2 regions of the Alkalibacterium iburiense genome follow, and region 1 is predicted to be linked to the other one. Evidence: a T-box and tRNA genes for the amino acid it is inferred to sense, from the RefSeq annotation. Region 1 holds a T-box; the other holds one or more tRNA genes.
What was found. A T-box is a leader RNA that pairs with one kind of tRNA and senses whether it is charged. The one in region 1 lies ahead of tyrS (tyrosine--tRNA ligase), so its partner is inferred to be a tRNA-Tyr.
Positions count from the first base shown of each region.

Region 1 (3,367 bases):
ATCCGTTTTCCTTCAACCAGCTTAAAAATTCCTCTGGATCAGGGAATAAATCATTGTTCCATGTATAGCCTGTCCATCCAGATCCATATTCAGGTGGAACATCTGTGATGTGCCAGTCCATATCAATGACTGCAACAGAAAATGGGATGTCTTTTTCTTTAAATTTATTGATTAACTGCTTGTAGCCATCTTGACTATAAGGGTAATAACGGCTCCACCAGTTCCCTAAAGCATACCTTGGAAGCTTAGGCGTTTTTCCTGCAAGGTAATGATAATCTTTTAAGGTTCTTAAATAGTCTCTTCCGTAGCCGAAAAAGTACGTATCTACTATGCCGTCAGGTCTTTCTTCTACCCAACCATCATTGGTCAAAATCATGGATTTACTATCATCAATGATAGAATAACCGTTTTTATTCATTAAGCCTTCTTCTAATTCAATGGCTCCATCTTGGAAATCTAATGTACGGGCGGTTCCTTTTAAGGTTTCTGGTGTTTCTCCAAAATACCACGTACTGTGATACAAACTGTAATTTCCAAGTGCTTCAATCCGAAGGTTATACTTGGTAAACCCTCCTTCTTCTTTATGAAAAATAAGATGAGCTTTTTCGGTTAATATTTCGAGCATTTCATCCGTATCTTTCACGTCAAATTCAGGTGTTTCAAAATCACGATTTAAAACGGTTTGTGTTGCCATATCTTCGAATTCGCCGTTAGGATCATACTCTATTCTAATCAGAGCGGGTGTCAAAACGGTAAAACGGTAATTCTTCCATGTCACGACTGATTCTTCTGGTGCAACGGGATGAGCATCCATTTTAAATATATCTTTTCTGTTTTTTACCAATCGTTTTCATCCTTTCATAAAATAACCTAGTCATAGTTTAGCATACACAAAAAGAATCTCTGCATGCAACTAGTATGCAGAGATTCTTTTTTACTAGCATTCCTATTTAAGTTATTCGAAAACAGAAAAGTATTTTTCTTCAATATCTTTGTGAATGGCTTTGTTATAGAAGTCGGCTGCTTTGACTTTTAATACTAAATAGTTTAGTTGAAAAGTCAACAGCGGTTTCTGTTTTGGCGATTGACTTCATCCCCTTTTTCCCTTATACTTACGGGTATAAATAGATGAAGCAGTGAGTAGGCACAGTAGTGGGTTTGGTTCTTTTTTAGAGAGCGGATGGGTGGTGAAAATCCGTATGACCAAGCGACACGAATTACACCTAGGAGCATTCTCTTTGAGACGCAGCCCAGCGTTATGGGTATGAGTGAAACAGATGACTGAATCTGTTTTAATTTGGGTGGTACCACGGCACTGTTCGTCCCGGTGAAAAGCATTGGCTTTTTGCGGGGCTTTTTTTATTGTTCTTAATAACTATATACTAAACTATTGGAGGAAAAGAGATGAATATCATTGATGAACTGGAATGGCGCGGAGCCATTAACCAGCAGACAGACGAAGAAGGGCTACGTGAACTAACGGATGAAAAAAGCATAGCCTTATACTGTGGGATTGATCCTTCCGGTGACAGCATGCACGTCGGTCACTTGATTCCTTTTATGATTTTAAAAAGATTCCAGTTAGCCGGACATAAGCCTGTTATTTTAATTGGAGGCGGGACGGGGTCTATTGGTGATCCAAGTGGACGAAATTCTGAACGTGTCCTTCAAAGCATGAATAAAATTCAAGAGAATGCAGATAAATTAAGCGCTCAAATGCGCCATTTGTTTAAAGCAGGCTCTGATGAGTCAGGCATTAAATTAGTCAATAACTACGATTGGTTAGGTTCCTTAACCTTTTTAGACTTTTTAAGAGATTACGGAAAAGAATTCAATATCAATACCATGCTGGCAAAAGAAGTCGTTGCGACACGTTTGGACACGGGTATCTCCTTTACAGAATTCAGCTACCAGATTATTCAGTCCATTGACTTCTTGCATTTGTTTAAACATGAAGATGTGCAACTTCAAATCGGCGGATCGGATCAGTGGGGTAATATTACAGCCGGATTGGATTTGATTCGCAAAAAAGAAGGCGCTGATGCTAAAGCATTCGGGCTGACTATTCCATTGTTATTAAAGGCTGATGGAACGAAATTTGGTAAGTCTGCCGATGGAGCGATTTGGCTGGATCCGGAGCAAACGACTCCTTATGAGTTTTACCAGTTCTGGTTTAACCAGGATGACCGAGATGTGATTAAATACTTGAAGTACTTCACATTCTTATCTAAAGAAGAAATTGAGGACCTTGAAAAACAGGTAGAAACAGAACCTCACAAACGTGCGGCTCAAAAAACCTTAGCTGAAGAGATGACGCGTTTTGTACACAGCCAGGAAGCATTGGATGAAGCGATTCAAATTTCTCAAGCTTTGTTCTCAGGTGACATTCAGGATTTAACGGCTGAACAGATTGAATCGACTTTTAAAGATGTCCCGTCATCTGAAGCGCCAAAAGAAGAACGAAATATTGTGGAATTTTTGGTTGATGTGACAGGGATTGAACCGTCTCGTCGACAAGCACGTGAAGACATTAAAAACGGAGCGATTCGTATAAAAGGTGTTCAGATTAAAGACGTCGACTACACGGTTTCTGAAACCGATAGTTTTGACGGACGATTCATTATTGTCAGACGTGGAAAGAAAAAATATTTCCTAGTTCATTTAGTCTAATTTATGAGGAGCTGTCGCTTTGGCGATGGCTTCTTTTTTACCTATAAAAAAGCCGTAAAAGTCATCGATTGACTCTTACGGCTTTCCTGTGTTAATTGAATAATCCTCTAATGGCATCCCAAATCTGACGGAAGAAGTTTCCGATTTGATCAATGAGTCCACTGTCTTCTGCCTGCTGCCAGACGTCTCCGAAACGGTCGCGCAAATCATTGGAGAATTGTTCCAGTTGTTCTCTTACTTGAGCAGAATCAATGGCGCCTGTTTGTTGGTACCTCTCGAAGAAGGCCAGCAACCGGTCAATTTGATCCTGCGAAATCACGTTTTGCAAGTCGTTGTTAGCTAAAGCATCATTAATGATTTGTTCAATCTCTTCTCGAGTAGCCAGTTCATCTTGGCGGTCCCGAAAATCAGCCAACTGCTGCTTAATTTCGACTATGGCCTGGTCGAATCGTGAGGTATCAAAGTCTTCCTCATCGCTGTTTTCTTGAGCGATTTGGTTTGTGGTTTCCAATTCTTCCTGAGCCACTTCCATACGGTCTTGGTCTAAGTCTTCCCCATTCACGTCAAATGCTTTATAAATACCAGTCAAGGCGCTCTCACCTGTTACAGGGCGGATACTGGCAACCATAATCGTCACGTCTTCCACACCGGCTGTGATGGCTGCGTTTATATACTGTTCTTCAGTGATCTGAGTAAT
Region 1 covers NZ_BAAACW010000122.1:519-3,885, reverse strand. The annotation lists gene ABDZ53_RS09900 (glycoside hydrolase family 31 protein) at 1-844, opposite strand, end outside; T-box leader at 1,128-1,330, shown strand; gene tyrS (tyrosine--tRNA ligase) at 1,405-2,670, shown strand; gene ABDZ53_RS09890 (DUF1002 domain-containing protein) at 2,762-3,367, opposite strand, start outside.

Region 2 (3,367 bases), on a different contig from region 1:
ATCTTCCTCCTTGATACTCCCCTTTTTGAATAACCGGCATATTTAAACCTTCTAATGTTTTAACCGTTTGTTTCATATCCTTAACTACAAACGCAATGTGATGAACCCCTTCTCCATGTTGTTCTAAATGATCACGCCATGTACTAGGACCGTCATCCGGTTCTATTAATTCGAGTTGAATATTCTCCATCTCAAAAAAGGTTTGCTTCGCTCTTGATTCAACAGGTTTTCCTTTATACTGCTGCTGAGCTTCCTTATATTCACCAGTCCAATTGATTTCTGGAATATCCACTCCAAAGAATTCGGCAAATGAACGCGTCGTCTCTCCTATGTCTTTCACTATAAACCCAATTTGCGTAACAACTTTAGGTTCTATTTTTGATTGTTTATCCATACAGCACTCTCCTCAAACATTTGTCATGTAGCAGAATCATTTTATCACAAATAAGAAACGCTTACATTTTAAACCATTCATTCCTCTTGGGGAGACTACATCATTTTGAGCAAATAAAAAAACCCATACCTCTAAAAAGAGAATAGGGTTTAATCTGTTTGTTTCGCATACCGGCGGCCGGGATCGAACCGGCACGCCCTCAACGGGCACTGGATTTTGAGTCCAGCGCGTCTGCCAATTCCGCCACGCCGGCTTGAGTTCATAAAGATAAGGCGGTAACCGGATTTGAACCGGTGAATGAAGGTTTTGCAGACCTCTGCCTTACCACTTGGCTATACCGCCATCTTAATAAAGAAAGTATTAAGTTGTAAATACTGGGCTACCAGGATTCGAACCTGGGAATGACGGTACCAAAAACCGTTGCCTTACCGCTTGGCCATAGCCCAATCAAAGGGCGACTGATGGGAATCGAACCCACGAATGTCGGGACCACAACCCGATGCGTTAACCACTTCGCCACAATCGCCATTAAATTAAAACTATCCGTCACTCATTATATCATAACTCATAAGAAAGTTAAATATAATAGTAAGGAAGTAACAGGGGTAGCAGGAGTCGAACCCACATCAACGGTTTTGGAGACCGTTGTTTTGCCATTAAACTATACCCCTAGAAGTGGAGGGAGTAGGATTTGAACCTACGAACCCGAAGGAACGGATTTACAGTCCGCTGCGTTTGGCCACTTCGCTATCCCTCCGTAATTTATATGGCGCTGGACAGAGTCGAACTGCCGACACACGGAGCTTCAATCCGTTGCTCTACCAACTGAGCTACAGCGCCAAGATTCATTTGACTACGACCCCGACCGGATTCGAACCGGCGATCTTCTGCGTGACAGGCAGACGTGGTAACCGCTACACTACGGGGCCAATAAATGTTTAAAGATACACGGCAGACCAGTGTCCACGTGCATCGTGTTTGTCACCTCTTCATTTGGTAACAAGGATAACCTCTATTGCGTTAGGCATTTATAGAAAATTGCGGAGGCAGGATTTGAACCTGCGACCTCCGGGTTATGAGCCCGACGAGCTGCCAGCTGCTCTACTCCGCGATAATATAAAGGAGGATGTGGGATTCGAACCCACGCGCGCTTTGACACGCCTGACGGTTTTCAAGACCGTTCCCTTAAGCCGGACTTGGGTAATCCTCCAAAATGTAACATGACCCCTACGGGATTCGAACCCGTGATACCGCCGTGAAAGGGCGGTGTCTTAACCACTTGACCAAGGGGCCTTATTTTTCTAATGGGCCTAAGTGGACTCGAACCACCGACCTCACGCTTATCAGGCGTGCGCTCTAACCAGCTGAGCTATAGGCCCTATTTATTTCACATACTTATAATTAAGTATAAAGCGGGTAGGGAGAATCGAACTCCCGACAACAGCTTGGAAGGCTGTAGTTTTACCACTAAACTACACCCGCATATTATTCCAACGACCCCGACCGGATTCGAACCGGCGATCTTCTGCGTGACAGGCAGACGTGGTAACCGCTACACTACGGGGCCAATACTTTCTTAATCTTGCATGTGGTGCAATTGCGGAGGCAGGATTTGAACCTGCGACCTCCGGGTTATGAGCCCGACGAGCTGCCAGCTGCTCTACTCCGAGATAATATAATAGATAATCATTCCCCGGACAACTGTCCAAGTGACCTTTATTGCTTTCAACTGAATGGATTAAACCCATGCAGTTAGAACAATGGACCTTGCAGGACTCGAACCTGCGACCGAACGGTTATGAGCCGTTTGCTCTAACCAACTGAGCTAAAGGTCCTTCGAGATGTTCCTGATTATAGCGGCGGAGGGAATCGAACCCACGACCTCACGGGTATGAACCGTACGCTCTAGCCAGCTGAGCTACACCGCCATGTTAAAAACTATAAATCGGGAATACAGGATTCGAACCTGCGACCCCTTGGTCCCAAACCAAGTGCTCTACCAAGCTGAGCTAATTCCCGTTTATGTAATGCACCCTAGAGGAGTCGAACCTCTAACCGCCTGATTCGTAGTCAGGTACTCTATCCAATTGAGCTAAGGGTGCTGTTTTTTATGCCGAGGGCCGGAATCGAACCGGCACGGAGACAACTCTCCGCAGGATTTTAAGTCCTGTGCGTCTACCTATTCCGCCACCCCGGCAGGAATGACTTTAATTATTACTCTTTAAAAGCAATAAGCGGAAGACGGGATTCGAACCCGCGACCCCCACCTTGGCAAGGTGGTGTTCTACCACTGAACTACTTCCGCGTGACTATGCCGGCTAAAGGAGTTGAACCCTCGACCCACTGATTACAAATCAGTTGCTCTACCAACTGAGCTAAGCCGGCTTGTGCATTAAGTTAATAATGCTATGCGGGTGAAGGGACTTGAACCCCCACGCCGTTAAGCGCTAGATCCTAAATCTAGTGCGTCTGCCGATTCCGCCACACCCGCATTATATAAAAGGTTTGTTCTTTTATAATGAGCCATGCAGGAATCGAACCTGCGACCCTTTGATTAAAAGTCAAATGCTCTACCGACTGAGCTAATGGCTCGGTATGATAATGGGGACTAACGGGCTCGAACCGCTGACCCTCTGCTTGTAAGGCAGATGCTCTCCCAACTGAGCTAAGTCCCCATTATAGCAAACAATTTATCGCCTACTTATTTCAGCAACTCTTATATCATACAAACTTATTCCTCTCTTGTCAATCACTTTTTTAATTTTTTTAAAATTAATTGCCAAGAGAGGGTTTTAAGTCGCTTATTCTTCAGTCCAATGTCTTGAAATAAAGCCTGCACGGCCGGAACCGACACTATATCGTTTATAATGAGCAGACTCTTTTTTATAAAAATCTTGATGATAATCTTCTGCTGGATAAAAAGGTTTTGCTTCTTCTATCTGGGTAACAATAGGTGAACTGAATTTGCCACTT
Region 2 covers NZ_BAAACW010000074.1:1,091-4,457, forward strand. The annotation lists gene ABDZ53_RS06350 (VOC family protein) at 1-394, opposite strand, end outside; tRNA gene ABDZ53_RS06355 (tRNA-Leu) at 563-647, opposite strand; tRNA gene ABDZ53_RS06360 (tRNA-Cys) at 665-736, opposite strand; tRNA gene ABDZ53_RS06365 (tRNA-Gln) at 769-840, opposite strand; tRNA gene ABDZ53_RS06370 (tRNA-His) at 848-920, opposite strand; tRNA gene ABDZ53_RS06375 (tRNA-Trp) at 995-1,065, opposite strand; tRNA gene ABDZ53_RS06380 (tRNA-Tyr) at 1,071-1,151, opposite strand; tRNA gene ABDZ53_RS06385 (tRNA-Phe) at 1,162-1,234, opposite strand; tRNA gene ABDZ53_RS06390 (tRNA-Asp) at 1,251-1,323, opposite strand; tRNA gene ABDZ53_RS06395 (tRNA-Met) at 1,433-1,505, opposite strand; tRNA gene ABDZ53_RS06400 (tRNA-Ser) at 1,515-1,604, opposite strand; tRNA gene ABDZ53_RS06405 (tRNA-Glu) at 1,616-1,687, opposite strand; tRNA gene ABDZ53_RS06410 (tRNA-Ile) at 1,700-1,773, opposite strand; tRNA gene ABDZ53_RS06415 (tRNA-Gly) at 1,806-1,876, opposite strand; tRNA gene ABDZ53_RS06420 (tRNA-Asp) at 1,889-1,961, opposite strand; tRNA gene ABDZ53_RS06425 (tRNA-Met) at 1,992-2,064, opposite strand; tRNA gene ABDZ53_RS06430 (tRNA-Ile) at 2,156-2,229, opposite strand; tRNA gene ABDZ53_RS06435 (tRNA-Met) at 2,249-2,322, opposite strand; tRNA gene ABDZ53_RS06440 (tRNA-Pro) at 2,340-2,413, opposite strand; tRNA gene ABDZ53_RS06445 (tRNA-Arg) at 2,423-2,496, opposite strand; tRNA gene ABDZ53_RS06450 (tRNA-Leu) at 2,506-2,591, opposite strand; tRNA gene ABDZ53_RS06455 (tRNA-Gly) at 2,628-2,699, opposite strand; tRNA gene ABDZ53_RS06460 (tRNA-Thr) at 2,707-2,779, opposite strand; tRNA gene ABDZ53_RS06465 (tRNA-Leu) at 2,804-2,885, opposite strand; tRNA gene ABDZ53_RS06470 (tRNA-Lys) at 2,914-2,986, opposite strand; tRNA gene ABDZ53_RS06475 (tRNA-Val) at 2,997-3,069, opposite strand; gene msrA (peptide-methionine (S)-S-oxide reductase MsrA) at 3,196-3,367, opposite strand, start outside.
Region 2: it has a tRNA-Tyr gene. The T-box ahead of tyrS (tyrosine--tRNA ligase) is inferred to sense a tRNA for this amino acid. The anticodon was not compared.